Regions from separate parts of the Halobacillus sp. ABA4_118 genome, predicted to be linked through region 1. Evidence: riboswitches for the same ligand, from Rfam matches in the RefSeq annotation. Region 1 holds a riboswitch; the other holds the start of a gene.

Region 1 (7,493 bases):
CAAGGAGAAAGCAGGTTTTGCTTTATCGGGATTTGATGGTCTGTTTCATATCTTCATAGACGGACTGCCATAGCTCCTGGTTATCGCGGAAGGCTTTTGTAACGAAAAGCAGGACTTCCCTGCGCTTTTCTTCATAATCCGGTGCTTCTTTATCGGGGAGGCTTGTCAGAGAATCGGCTACGTACTGTTCCAGCTCCGGTGCCCGAGGACCCCAGACGGCTGATTCTTTCCCTTCTGGATCGATCAAAATAATTTTTGGAATCGATCGGGATGTGCCATTTGTTAAATAGCGGTCCATCAGCTCCGGGTTATCATCCCGAAGGAAAAAGCGCGTATCGATCTGACCGGCTTCTGCAATTCTGAGGAAAATAGGCAGGTTCAGCATTGCATCGCCGCACCAGTCTTCGGTCAGTATCAAAGCTCTCCACTGTTTGTTCTGTACGTTTTCAAAAAGGGGTACATCCTCCACTTGTGTAGAGAAGTGTTCATATATGTACAAAAAATCATTTTGGTGGGACTGCATCTGATCCACATATTCCTGAGGATGCATGCCTTCATAAAACTGCTGGTTCAAGTCCATAAGAAATTCTCCTTTCTATTGCCTACCCATTCCTTTTCCCTAAAAAGAACAGAAGTATGCATCCGTATGAAGTCCGTCTGGTTTTTTGTTAAGATAATTACGAAGGAGGGTGTTTACCTGTGGAAAAAGAACGTCTGGACTTTCTATTGGAATTGTTAAATACCCCGTCTCCGTCAAGTATGGAGATGGAAATACAAAAACGCTGGATCGCAGAAATGCGTCCGTATGCAGATGAGATTCAAACCGATCATGCCGGCAATGCGATTGCTGTGCTCAACCCGGAAGCGGATTTCAAAATCATGCTGGCTGGTCACTGTGATGAAATTGCTCTTGTCGTCAATCGGATCGATGAGGACGGGTATGTGTATGTCGATAAGATGGGCGGCATTAACCCTAAAGCAGCCGTTGGGATGAAAGTGAGTATTCAAGGTCATGGCGGGACGTTAACAGGCGTCATTGGAGTCAATGCCCAGCACCATGGTGGACTGAAGGGAGACTTCGGACTTGAAGAACTGTTTATCGACTGCGGGGCCAAGTCCAAGGAGGAAGTCGAAAAGTTCGTACAGATTGGCGATCTGGCCGTTTATAAAAGGGAACCGGAAGTCCTGATGGACCGTTACATAGCCGGCCGTGGTCTTGATAACCGGACCGGCCAGTTCGTTGTCGGAGAAGTGCTGCGCCGCTTATCTGAGAAAACATTGAATGTCGGTGTATATGCAGCGAGCACGGTGAATGAAGAAACGAATATGGGCGGTGCCTATTTTGCCGCAGCCGGCGTAGAACCTACGATGGCCATTGCCTGTGATGTGACGTTCGCTACTGATTATCCGGGTGTAGACAAGCGGAAACACGGGGACGTCCGTCTTGAAAAGGGTCCGGTACTTGCTAAAGGAGCTTCGATTAACCGCAAGATTAATCAACTGCTGGAAAAGACAGCTGCCTCTCTCGATATGGATGTTCAATATGAACTGACTCCCAGAGCGACAGGTACGGATGCTGACAAGATGCGGTTGACAGGGAAAGGGGTGCCGGTCAGTCTTGTCTCGCTCCCGCTTCGGTATATGCATTCCCCTGTAGAAACAGCGAGCATTCAAGATATGGAAGAGGAAATCACCCTTCTTGTCGAAATGATTGCCGGCATGACGGGAAAAGAAAGCTTAAATCCACTGGATGAATAAAGAGATTGAAACCTGTTTTTCCTTCAATAAGTCAGGGGTTTTGTGAACTTATCGGTGGATGCTTACTGCGGGCACGGACTCAGCGGTTCCTGCAGGCGTTATCACCGGGCACTCATCGTGCATTCACCTGAAGTAATAGGGAAGGGAGAAATTGGTACCCGTTTGACAATCTTCTTTTTGTCCAAACCATCGTGTCCAGTGCTCATAGATCCATCCAGCTGTTGAGCTCCATGTTTAACAGCTGAATGGATCTTACATGAAAAACAATGGCTCTCACAAAGTCCGATATCACCAACCATCTGTCTGTAAAGTGTTTTATACGAGCCACTCCCTTAATGTCCTATAGTATGTTGTTTATTTTTATGCATATTTGGAGACACTAGCCGATATAATCTTCTATAGTGTTAAGGAGTGATCGGCATGGACCGTGAAGCACTGCATCAGCAGATTGTAATGTTGAAAGGAAGAATCAATGCCGGCCAAATTCACGTTCAGGGGTATGATGACTACATTATGCTTCAGTTAGGAAAAGTAAAAGACAGTGAAGACGGCCTCGTAGACGTCTCAACGGTATCTGCAACACTGAGGCTGCTGTTGGACGCGACGGATAAAGTGGATGGTCCTGCTCATTAGGAGCGGGATTTTTTTATGTATTTTTTTACATGATCCCGGTTCATTTTCAAGACTGTTCAGGAACCGCCTCTGTTATACTGAAATCAAGACGATTGGATTTAAAAACTTTGCAATTTCTGGAGGCGGAGGAATTTGGATTGGGATGTCGTAGAAAAAGAAACGACCCATGTCGAATTGTTTAAAGCGGTGGAAGATCATCTGGCCCTCATATTTTTTGGGAAGGACCGCAGGGTATCCTATGCGAACGATATTTTTGCACAGACGATGAACTATCGGAAGAGCCGTGATTTGATAGGCAGGCACCATAAGGAGTTCTGCTTCAGTGATTTCACGGAAAGCAACGCCTATGAACAATTCTGGCGTGCGTTGTGGAATGGGGAAAGCTTTCAGGATAAGATCAAGCGCAAGGATGCATCAGGTCATGAAGTGTGGCTGGAAGCTACTTATATGCCTGTATATAAGAATGGGAGCATAACAGGGATAATGAAGGTGGCTTCTGACATCACAGCGAGGCAGAATGAATTAAATGGAACGGTGGAAAAGCTTCAGAGTGTATCCTTGGACTTGAACACCAGGGCTGAGGAAGGGATGGAGGAGCATGAGGCTTTGAACAGTCAGATTGCTCTCATCAATGAGACTTCCAAAGAGAACACGAAAACACTGGAAGGTTTGAAAATACAGGCGCAGAACATCCAGGGGGTCGTGAAGACCATTAAGGATATTGCCTCCCAGACGAATCTTTTGTCATTGAATGCTGCTATAGAAGCCGCAAGGGCCGGGGAGCACGGTCGAGGATTTGATGTGGTTGCGAAGGAAGTCCGGAAGCTCTCCAACAAAGTGGAGCATTCCATTGGAGAAGTCCGGGAAAATGTGGACCAGATTACGCAGGAGATTTCTCGTATCAATCAAGGAACCGAGGTGATTCAGAAGGAACTGATGAAAGCACTGAATAACCTTGATGGTGCATCCCGTGGCTACCAGCAGGTTGTCGAAGCAGGAGAAGCCGTTAACAAAGAAGCGCAGTCCTTGAAGGAAATGATATAGCATGTCAGAAAAATAAGGGGGCCTATCACCTGATAGGCCCCCTTATTAATTATAGGATCCCTGTATCATCTGGAGCTGGGAAGGTGAAGGATGGAGGTGTCATGCTGTTTTGGCACCGGTCCTTGTTTAAGTCGCAAACATTGCCGTGGGCATCCCGGATAACCGGGCGGGTGACGGTAATGGTTGTTTTAAGGATGATTTTCACAAGGATTCCATCGACAAGACTCAATCCAGCTAAATCTACTACAGGAACTCCTTCCTGAGTGAAGATTCCTTCAACTTCAAGCGGTGATTCCTGCAGGGTGTCCTGCGGGCATGCACCAGGGAAATCTGTGTGTTCCTGGAACGGAATGGTTGTCGAAAGGGTAACTAATTCCAACCCTAGAATGTTTGTACGGATGTTGATCGTAGCGGGGATCAGTCCGATGTTAACGACTTTATTTTTGATGATTCTTGCATTCATTGTGATGTTATTCAAGTCAGGAACGACTTCAATTGATAAGATTCCGGCAATAGTAATTGCACCAAAAAGGGATAGAGGAAGCGTTGTTTCAGCAACCTTCTGCACTTCTTTTGTACCAACCAAAGCATTTTCTACAAAGCAGTCGCTGTTTAGTTTAGCCGGCTTCATTTCAGGTTTTTTGAAGCTGCACTTACATCCGGACGGACAATACTGTTTTGTCTCGGCTTTCTCTTTTTTCTTAGGAAACTTCATCGGCAGTTTCCCGGGCACGGAAATTTTCCTGCAGTGCGCCATATTTCTTCCACCTTTATCAATAAATTTGTGTTGTACATAGGTATACTATTCCTGAAGAGATGGACGGTGTAGGCCGGTGTGATAGATTTACTGGAATAGGCTGTAAGATTCGTTTAGATGCCGCTGAAAGAACTTCCTGATCACGGACGTGTCTGTCTGCAGCAAACCGGTTTATCGGTCATGGACTCCGCACAGAAGGGCATTTGTTTTAAGGAATGATAGGTAATGGAATGATAAAAGAGAGCTTATCGATAAGCTCTCTTTCCTTCCAAATGAAAAATTTAGTCGTCTTCGGATCCGGAGAAAGTGAAGGATGAAGTTTCTGTGTCCTGCCTGCAGCGGTTGGGGTTCAAATCACAAACGTTGCCGTGCGCGTCACGAATAACAGGTCTTGTAACCGTAATGGTGGTTTGAAGAATGATTTTCACAATGATCCCGTCTACCAGCCCTAATCCAGCCAGATCGACAACGGGAACTCCCTCCTGCGTAAAAATCCCTTCGACTTCGAGTGGTGTTTCTGTCAGGGTATCTTCCGGACATGCCCCGGGGAAATCCGTGTGGGCTTGGAATGGGATGGAAGTATTCAATACACCAGTTCCCAAGGCACCATCGTTATCAAGGAAACTGACAGTCACTACAGCCGGAATTAAGCCAATGTTGACGACTTTGTTTTTAATGATCCGGGCGTTCATAGTGATATTCTCCAGATTAGGGACGACTTCTACAGACACCAGGCTGCCAATTGTAATTCCAGTAGCTGCGAATAAACCGAGTGGCAGGGTGGATTCAGCTACTTTTTGTACCTGTTTTGTCCCAACCAGAGCATTTTCTACAAAGCAGTCACTGTTTAGTTTGGCGGGCTTACGTTCAGGCTTTTTAAAATGACACTTACATCCGGATGGACAGTCATGTTTTGTCTCGCCTTTCTCTTTTTTCTTAGGAAATTTTATCGGCAGTTTCCCTGGAACGGAAACTTTCCTGCAATTCGCCATGTTTTTCCACCTTTATCCATAATATTGTGTGGTACATTGGTATCGTATTCATCCCCGGATAGCCGGTGTAGGCCAATGATAGATTTAACAGATCTGCTTTTTGATCAAAACAGAGGAGGGAAACGGCCGTCAGAACTTCCTGCTTGCACAGAGTACAGGTTTTGTATAAAATAAAGATACAAATTTATATTGATTCCATCTTCGGGGCAGGGTGAAATTCCCGACCGACGGTAAGAAGGCCTAGTGACCTTTAAGTCCGTGACCCGTGCAGTTCTTCTGCATGGCTGACCTGGTGAGAGTCCGGGACCGACAGTTACAGTCTGGATGGGAGAAGATGTCGAGCGGAACAGGCAGCGCATGCTAGATATGCTGCCTCTATTTAGCCGTGGACCAAGACCATCCCTAAGCCCAATGCTTCAGGGGTTTTTTATTGGTCAGGCTCAGCCGCTCACCTTCATCTGGGATGTGAATCAATGTGTAAAGATGAAGGGGGAGATCGATGATGAACCGTTATCCGGCTCAGTCATCAAGAAAATTATTTACATTGATTACGATTGCTTTGTTTGGGACCATTTCCATGGTTCTGATGCTGCTGAACTTTCCGCTGCCGCTGCTTCCGCAGTACTTGAAAGTGGATTTCAGTGATGTTCCTGCCCTGCTTGCAGGCATCATGTTTACACCCGCAGCAGGCATCCTTGTTGAAGCGTTAAAAAATGGTCTTTATTTTATATATACCGGTGCAGGAGATCCGGTGGGAGTGGTCGCAAACTTTGCCGCAGGCCTCTTGTTTATCCTTCCGGTTACGATGATCTATCATAAATTCAAGAGTGTTAAATCGCTTGTATCAGGACTTGTGACGAGTTCTCTGATTATGGCGTTCGGCATGGGTGTACTGAACTACTTTGTCATCCTTCCGGCTTACAGCTGGTTCATGGGATGGGAAACGATGAGTGCACAAGTGAAATGGATAACAGTAGTAGCAGGGATTCTGCCATTCAATGCTCTTAAAGGAATCATTGTGAGTGCACTGTTCACCCTGCTCTTTGTACGGATGAAACCTTGGATCGAACAGAAAAGTCCGCGGTCCTCATCCGCAGCGTAAAGGGAGAGCCGGCGAGTTATGAACTCGCCGGCTCTTTTTATATCGAAAAGGAAAATGATATAGAGGAAAGAATATCCTTCACTTGAAAAACATAAGGTTTTTTTCAAGATGCTGGCTGGGGTGTCAGGGTCTTTATCTATGAGCTGGAAAACCAGTGCGTTCTCCCATGTGTAAAAGCATCGTAAAAGGAGAAAGTAAACATGCTCTTACTATTTTGAAAGAGGTGTTTATGGATGAAAAAAATCATGGGAGCTGCTTTGCTGGTGATGGTTACATTAAGTGGCTGCGGAATGAACGGGAACGAGGATGGGCCGGAGGATATCAATTATGAGCCTGCCCGTTATGAACGTACAGATAGGAATGAAATGCCGGAGGAACAGCGTTTCCGCAACAACCGGGAGCACCAGGACATCGATGAAATGAGACGGGATTATGAAAGGGATGTGCGTCAGAACGGGGAACGGGACACGCCGTTCAATATGGACGAAGAAGAGCCGGATTTAGATGAAGAACCTTCCGAACAGCTTCGGGAGATGGATTGACAAAAAAAGGATGCCGTTTTGATGACGGCATCCTTTTTATCAGGCATCCTTTTCTATTTCCCGTTCTTCTTCAACGGTGTAGCGGGCGGTTGGAAGAGCTTCAAGTCTTTCGACAGGGATTGGGTCCCCTGATTTCTCACTGACGCCGTAACGGCCTTCCTCGATTCGTTTCAGGGCATCTTCCGCTGCCATGTGCTTCTCCCTTGCCTGTTCATAAAACGTCTGGCGTTTTTCCCGTTCGTGCTGATCTGTACCAAGGTTTCCCGGGTGGTCCGCGACGCTGGAAATTTCCCCTGTCCGGTCATTCGGATAAAGCTCCTTGGCATCATCCTCTTTGTACTTTTCCATTTCCTGTTCAGCTTCTTCTTTCATTTCTATGATCTGTTGTTTGAATTGTTGAATCTGCTTGTCTGATAACATGCTTCATGTCTCCTTCCTTTTTATAAGGATGGCTTACTTTTTTAAAGGGACAACCCCGAGGGTGCATCTGGAAATACAGAGCAGCGTGCCGGATTCATGGACGATACGGATTTCCCACACCATTGTCGTTTTACCAATATGGGAAGGGACGGCTGTTGCTGTCACCCAGCCTTCTCTTGCGCTCTTTATATGGTTGGCGTTGATTTCAATACCGAAGACCTGCTGCTCGTTGGTATCGATGTTTA
Region 2 (7,493 bases), 670 kb from region 1:
TATCACTCAGCTGAAGCACGGCACATTCCGCACCCGTTCATGGCGCGTGAAAGTGCCGTTTGGTTTATTGAAAATAAAAGAAACGATACAATAGAGAAAAGGGGGAATGTACGGTGGGAAAAGCTGTAGAAAATACGTCCGATCAATTCCGTTATGTGAAAAACCGGATTGATATGCTGCATCAGGTTGTTGAGAGCATGGATCCAGAAGAACTCGATCGGGAAGATTTTCAGCGTGTCCATCAAATGGTGGAGCAGCTGCATATAAAAATGGACCGCTTCAAGAAAGACTGGGATGCGCGGGAGTCATAATGTCCATCACTTTTTCCCGGATGACCCAGCAGGAAGCCGAGGAAATGGCGGCGTGGCATTATCCTCCGCCGTATGATTTTTACGATATGACCGCCGATGAAGAAGATTATCGTGAGTTTATCGATCCTCATCGGAGAAGTCCGCATACGTACAGCGCCTATAGGGAAGGCGCGCTGATCGGTTTCTTCACCTTTCATCCGACTGTTGAAGAAACGGTGGATGTAGGTCTTGGACTCCGCCCGGATCTAACGGGAAAGGGGAAGGGAGATTCCTTTATGGAAGCTGGTTTGAGTTTTGCAGAGCGCCACTATGGGGCCCGTTTTTTTACATTGAGTGTTGCTGAGTTCAATCAGCGGGCGGTCGAAGTATACCGAAGAGCTGGATTTAAAGAAACCCACCGGTTTATGCAGAAGACCAATGGAGGTACGTATCCATTCATTGCTATGAAAAAATAAAAAGGAGGTTGTTCTGCTTTGGCATTACATCATTTTCATTTAAAGGCAGACTGGCCGGGCGGCCGCAACGAAGTCGGCCGGATCGAATCAGATAAATTGAAAACAGAAATCTCCATCCCTAAAGAAATGGATGGACCGGATGTAGGAACAAACCCGGATGAAATGCTTCTGGGGGCGGCGGCGACCTGTTACATCATTACGCTGGCCGCTATGATCGAAAGAGCGGATCTGCCGCTTCAGGAAATGGATATGACCTCGGAAGGTCAGGTCGATGTGACCGACGGAGTCTTCACCTATAAGAAAATCATTCACCGTCCCCGTGTCGTGTTGAAAAGTGAGGCAGAAGAGAAGGAGTTGGAAAAACTCCAGCGTCTTGTTGAAAAGGCGGAAAAGTCCTGCATGATCTCACGAGCAATTGCAGGAAATGTAGCGTTGGAGCTGGACTCAGATGTAACTATTGCTTCCTGACAGAAAGGGAAGAAAAAAGCGGCCTGTATGGCATGGCATACAGGCCGCTTTTAGTTTTTAAAGGACTCCGCCTTGGCAGGAAGAGAGAACCACTATAAACCAACCATGGTTTTACAAGCTTTCTTCGTTTACGTCTCCATAAGGTAAACGCGCGCTTCATAAGGCTTCAACGAGAAGCTGGATACGTTCTTATGATGGTTTACAATCGAATTGGACAACATCAGCTGACTGGAGCTGAGTGGCTCCTCCGACTGAAAGTCAGCTGCTTGATCGGTCAGATTGACGATGACGATGGCTTTTTTACTGTCCAGCGTCCTCGTATAAGCATAAATCTGCTCATCTTCCGGAAGAAGAAGATTATAGATGCCATACGTAAACACATCCTGCTCCTTTTTCATGGCAATCATTTCTTTGTAGTAGTTCAAGATGGAATGGGGGTCCTGTTCTTGATCAGCCACATTGATGGACGTATAGTTCGGGTTGATTTTCATCCACGGGTTTCCGGTTGTAAAACCAGCTTGTGCTTCACGGCTCCACTGCATCGGCGTACGGCTGTTGTCCCTGGATGTGTTCCAGAGAATGTTCATAATGTCCTTATGAGCCATGCCTTTTGCTTTTTTGTTCTGATATAAATTTTTCGCAGCCACATCATCATAATCTTCAATGGAAGGGAAGGCCATATTCGTCATGCCGATTTCCTGACCTTGATAAATGTAAGGCGTCCCCTGCATAAAGAAATACATCGTTGCAATCGCCGTCGCACTTTCGCGCCAGTAGACTTGATCATCCCCCCACGTCGAAACGACACGGGCCTTGTCATGGTTTTCTACAAACAAAGCGTTCCATCCATCCCCTTCAAGAGCTTTCTGCCATCGGGTCAGTACTTTTTTCAAACCCTTAATGTCAAGCTGCTGTTCAGCATCCTGATCCCAAAGGTCCAGGTGCTCGAATTGGAAGATCATATCCATTTTTCCGTTGTCGCCGACCCATTGATCCGCTTCATCGGCACTTACCCCGTTCGCTTCTCCGACCGTCATCACGTCATAATTATCGTATGTGCGGTCTTTGAATTCCTGAAGGTGGGTGTGGATCCCTTTTTGGTTCATATGCATATCAAAAGAGGACACATACGTTTCTTTTTCAGGGTTCGGCATATCTGGAAAGCCCGGCCGCTTTTTGATATGGCTGATGGCATCTATGCGGAAACCGTCGATTCCTTTATCCAGCCACCAGTTGACCATGCTGTATAGAGCTTCGCGGACGTCTTCGTTCTCCCAGTTCAAGTCCGGCTGCTTTCTGGAGAACACATGAAGGTAATACTGCCTTGTTTCCTCGTCATATTCCCATGCCGATCCTTCAAAGATACTCTCCCAGTTGTTCGGTTCGCGGCCGCCTCTGCCATCGCGCCAGATATACCAGTCCCTCTTGGGATTGTCCTTGGATTTCCGGGATTCCAAAAACCATGGATGTTCATCACTTGTATGGTTGAGGACGAGGTCGATGATCAACTTCATGTCACGTTTATGCACTTCCTTAAGCAGCTCGTCGAAATCCTCCATCGTTCCGAATTCATCCAGGATGTCCTGATAATCGGAAATGTCATAACCGTTATCATCCTTCGGGGATTTGTACATTGGGCAGATCCAAATGAAATCAATGCCCATATCCTTCAAATAGTCCAGACGGCTGATCATTCCCTGCAGATCGCCGATCCCATCTCCATTTGAATCCTGAAAACTTCTAGGGTAAACTTGATATCCTACCGCTTCTTTCCACCATACCCGTTCCATATACAGCCCCTCTTTCCTAATAAAATCATTCGTGATATGCAAACGTTTTCTCAGTGAGAATGATTGAATAAACAGCTTGTTTATTCAATAACCATAACCATGAAAATCTAAAAATATATCTTATTATGCAAACGTTTTCCTGATAAATCTATACTAGCTGATTTTCTTCTGCTTTACAATAGGAGGTTCGTGAAAAGAGCAGGCTTACACATCATTGGATTGTTAAAATCAGGTGGTGCATCTTCTGTTGAGGATGTTGAAAGGCTGTCATGAATCCTGTTGATTTCACAACAAAGCGGCGTGAATCCGGTGGACAGTTATCCGTGTGCCCATCATAAGGGCGGTCAGTTTTATGAGTACATAGCCTTAATGGGTGCTGTTTAAACCTTAAGGATTGCGGCAGATGGGGATTTCATATATATTTAAAGTAATTCAACTGAATATGGAAACCTTCGGGGTCGGGTGAAAGTCCCAGCCGGCGGTAATGAGCTTATGCTCTCAGCCCGCGACGGAGAATCAGTGTTAAGCACGGTTCTCCCTGATTTGGTGAAATTCCAAAGCCGACAGTTAAAGTCTGGATGGGAGAAGGTTGTGGAAACGTATCGGTACCGTTCATGCAACACGTGTACCCTTTGTTTGCTGTACGCAAAAAAATGACGTTTAAGACCCTGGAGAAGTATGTCTTCTTCAGGGTTATTTTTATGGAAAAAGAGCAGGTGATGAAGATGGAGCGTGATGAGCAGTACATGGCAATGGCTGTACAGATGGCCAGGGAAACGGTCGGCCAGACGAGTCCCAACCCTTCAGTAGCCGCCATTGTGGTCAAAGATAATCAAGTCGTCGGTATAGGCGTGCATGTGAAGGCTGGTGAACCTCATGCGGAAGTGCACGCACTACGGATGGCAGGAGAAAAAGCGGAAGGCGCGGACATCTATGTCACTCTTGAACCGTGCAGCCATCATGGACGGACACCTCCGTGTGCCGAAGCTGTCGTGAAGGCAGGCATCCGCCGGGCCGTTACGGCTTCATCGGATCCGAACCCTAAAGTTTCCGGCCGGGGCATTGAAATGATGAAGCGGCAGGGCGTGGAGGTCCGGACGGGTGTTTTGAAAGACGAGGCAGATGAACTGAATCGTGCCTTCTTTCATTACATTCAAACAGGTGAACCTTATGTCCGTTTAAAGACAGCGATGAGCCTTGACGGGAAGATTGCCACCGCCAGTGGAGAGAGTCAATGGATCACAGGAGAAGAGGCGCGGCAGGACGGACACCGCTATCGTCATCAATCGGACGCGATTCTAGTCGGGATCAATACGGTCATGATGGATAATCCGACATTGACGACAAGAATTCCGGGTGGCGGAAAGCATCCGATCCGTCTTGTCCTCGATACGCATCTTCGTATTCCGACTGCTTCGAATCTGATACAAAATAATGAATCTCCAACGTGGATTTTCACGTCAGCGGATATACCGGATGAAAAGCGTCTGATTCTTGAAGAGCATGCCCATGTCCACGTCATTCCGCTTGGCCGCACCATCGATCCTGGAGAAGTCCTGCGCTATTTAGGAAAGCACAAGGTCACCTCTCTCCTTGTTGAAGGAGGGGCCACCATTGCCGACGCTTTTGTCAGATCAGGAAAGGTGAATGAGACGATTACGTATATTGCTCCCAAATTGATCGGTGGAAAAGAAGCACTGACCCCGGTTGCCGGCCGCGGCATCCAACAGTTGAAACAGGTGACATCTTTTGAGTTTGTATCGACCGAACAGCTTGGAGAAGATATTAAAATTGTTTCGATAAGAAAAGGGGAATCCTAATGTTTACAGGAATTGTAGAAGAAATAGGAACACTGCAGTCCGTTAAAAGTAAAACGGAAGCTTTGGAGATAAAGATTGCTGCATCCAAAATTCTGGAAGATATCAAGCTTGGGGACAGTATTTCCATTAACGGTGTCTGTCTGACCGTGACAGATTATACGAAGGATACCGCATCCTTTGATGTGATGCCGGAAACATACCGCGCCACCAACATCCATGAATTAAAGCAGGGCAGCGATGTCAATCTTGAACGCGCGATGGCGGCAGATGGGCGGTTCGGCGGTCACCTTGTATCGGGTCATATTGACGGTACGGGCAGCATTGTATCAAAAAGGCCGGAGTCCAACGCCGTCTATTACGACATACAGCTTCCGTCCGACTTGGTTCCTTATTTTGTCTATAAAGGCTCGATAGCTGTTGATGGTACATCCCTGACTGTATTCGGAGTAGAAGAGGATCGTGTCACCATTTCTTTGATTCCGCACACGATGGAACATACCGTTCTCGGCAGGAAAGGTCCGGGAGACAAAGTTAATATCGAATGTGACATGATTGGAAAATATGTCGCTCACTTCCTGAGTGGGCAGAATCAAGAGCACCCGCAAACAGCCATCTCCAAAAAGATGCTGGCTGATAACGGGTTTGCATGAAGAGGGGGAAAGCATATGTTTGATTCGGTTGAAAAAGCGATTGATGTATTGAAGCAGGGAAAGCTTGTCATCGTTTGTGATGACGAGGACAGGGAAAATGAAGGGGACTTTATTGGAATCGCGGAGCATGCTTCCACGGAGATGATCAATTTTATGATCAAGCATGGGCGTGGGCTGGTTTGTGCCCCGATTACGAATGAAACAGCTGGAGCGCTCGAGCTGATGCCTATGGTCAATGACAATTCAGACCCTAATCAGACAGCGTTTACGGTCAGTGTGGATCATAAAGAGACAACAACTGGAATTTCAGCGGACGAACGGGCCCTGACCATCAGGGAAATGCTGAACCCGGAAAGTAAAGCTTCCGATTTCCAGCGGCCCGGTCATATTTTCCCGTTGATTGCCAAGGAAGGCGGTGTCCTGCGCAGAGCGGGTCATACGGAAGCGGCTGTCGACCTGGCACGTCTTGCGGGAGCCCGGCCGGCAGGTGTCATCTGTGAAATCATTAAAGATGATGGAACGATGGCCCGTGTGCCTGACCTGAAAGAAATGGCCGAGGCGTTTGACATTCCGATGATCACCATTGCGGATTTGATTTCATACCGCCATGAGCAGGAAAACCATGTGACCCGGGAAATCGAGGTGCAGATGCCTACAGAATACGGCGAATTCCGAGCGGTAGGCTTCAAGAATGATATCGATTTTAAAGATCACATCGCTCTTGTAAAAGGAGACATCAATCCGGAGGAGCCGACCCTTGTGCGGGTACACTCCGAATGTCTGACAGGGGATGTCTTCGGCTCCTACCGCTGTGACTGCGGTCCTCAGCTGGACAACGCTTTACGGCAGATTTCCGAAAATGGCAGCGGTGTTCTGCTGTACATGAGACAGGAAGGCCGCGGGATCGGGTTAATGAATAAATTGAAAGCCTATAAGCTTCAGGAAGAAGGCTATGACACGGTGGAAGCGAATGAGAAACTCGGCTTCGGGCCTGATTTAAGAGATTACGGTGTCGGTGCTCAAATCCTGAAGGACCTGGGCATTACAAAACTTCGTCTGCTGACGAATAACCCGAAGAAAATTTCCGGACTTGGTGGTTTTGGTCTTGAGGTTGTAGAGAGGGTGGCTATTCAGATGCCTTCCCGCAAAGAAAATGAAAGCTACTTGAAAACGAAACAGTCTAAAATGGGGCACTTATTCCACTACTAGAAAGGAAGAGACTTATGGTTAAAACATTTGAAGGTAATCTTGTAGGAACAGGACTGAAAATCGGTATTGTAACAGGAAGGTTCAACGACTTTATTACGAGTAAGCTGTATGAAGGAGCCGTAGATGCGCTGAAGCGTCACGGCGTCGATCTGAACGATGTAGAGGCTGCTTATGTGCCTGGAGCTTTTGAAATTCCACTGGCCGCTCAGAAGATGGCGGAAACCGGGAAGTACGATGCGGTTATCACCCTGGGAGCTGTCATCCGCGGCTCCACGCCGCATTTCGACTATGTTTGCGGCGAAGCAGCTAAAGGGGTTTCTCAGGCTTCCCAGAAGACTGGTATTCCAGTGATCTTTGGCGTCATTACCACAGACACCATTGAACAGGCCATCGAGCGTGCAGGTACGAAGGCCGGTAACAAAGGCTGGGAGGCAGCCACAGCAGCCATTGAAATGGCGACACTGATGAACGCGTTCAAATAAAAGAACCTATTTGGAAAAGTACGGTTTTACAGAGGTGGTATGTGCGGTCATGTTCCGCTTATCGGTGGATGCCTGCCGTGGGCCCGGTTTCAGCTGACCTGGGTTCGGTCCCGTAGGCCCCACCACCGAACACTTCTCGTAACTTCGCCAAAATAGTACAAAAAAGAGGGGTTCTGCTAAGCAGAACCCCTCTTTTGGCTGTAGAAAAAGCCTGTGTTAACCAGTTAGAGTTTTCCATTTGTCGTGGGAAGGGTCACTTTCCGCTTATCGGTGGATGAATGATGCGGGCACGCCTTCAGTTGACTTGG

The links. A riboswitch is a leader RNA that binds a small molecule or an ion and turns the genes downstream of it on or off. The one in region 1 is predicted to bind FMN.
Region 2: linked by a shared signal. The riboswitch ahead of ribD (bifunctional diaminohydroxyphosphoribosylaminopyrimidine deaminase/5-amino-6-(5-phosphoribosylamino)uracil reductase RibD) and the one ahead of ACXAGL_RS02065 (ECF transporter S component) in region 1 are both predicted to bind FMN.

The regions. Positions count from the first base shown of each region.
Region 1 covers NZ_JBSWWS010000001.1:397,350-404,842, reverse strand. The annotation lists gene ACXAGL_RS02095 (thioredoxin family protein) at 23-580, opposite strand; gene ACXAGL_RS02090 (M20/M25/M40 family metallo-hydrolase) at 760-1,758, shown strand; gene ACXAGL_RS02085 (hypothetical protein) at 2,179-2,391, shown strand; gene ACXAGL_RS02080 (methyl-accepting chemotaxis protein) at 2,524-3,435, shown strand; gene ACXAGL_RS02075 (hypothetical protein) at 3,485-4,192, opposite strand; gene ACXAGL_RS02070 (hypothetical protein) at 4,474-5,184, opposite strand; FMN riboswitch at 5,378-5,524, shown strand; gene ACXAGL_RS02065 (ECF transporter S component) at 5,684-6,286, shown strand; gene ACXAGL_RS02060 (hypothetical protein) at 6,520-6,828, shown strand; gene ACXAGL_RS02055 (TraR/DksA C4-type zinc finger protein) at 6,868-7,248, opposite strand; gene ACXAGL_RS02050 (hotdog fold thioesterase) at 7,282-7,493, opposite strand, start outside.
Region 2 covers NZ_JBSWWS010000001.1:1,065,352-1,072,844, reverse strand. The annotation lists gene ACXAGL_RS05305 (SE1561 family protein) at 114-311, shown strand; gene ACXAGL_RS05300 (GNAT family N-acetyltransferase) at 311-766, shown strand; gene ACXAGL_RS05295 (OsmC family protein) at 785-1,234, shown strand; gene ACXAGL_RS05290 (glycoside hydrolase family 13 protein) at 1,363-3,024, opposite strand; FMN riboswitch at 3,469-3,618, shown strand; gene ribD (bifunctional diaminohydroxyphosphoribosylaminopyrimidine deaminase/5-amino-6-(5-phosphoribosylamino)uracil reductase RibD) at 3,750-4,844, shown strand; gene ribE (riboflavin synthase) at 4,844-5,494, shown strand; gene ACXAGL_RS05275 (bifunctional 3,4-dihydroxy-2-butanone-4-phosphate synthase/GTP cyclohydrolase II) at 5,510-6,703, shown strand; gene ribH (6,7-dimethyl-8-ribityllumazine synthase) at 6,718-7,185, shown strand.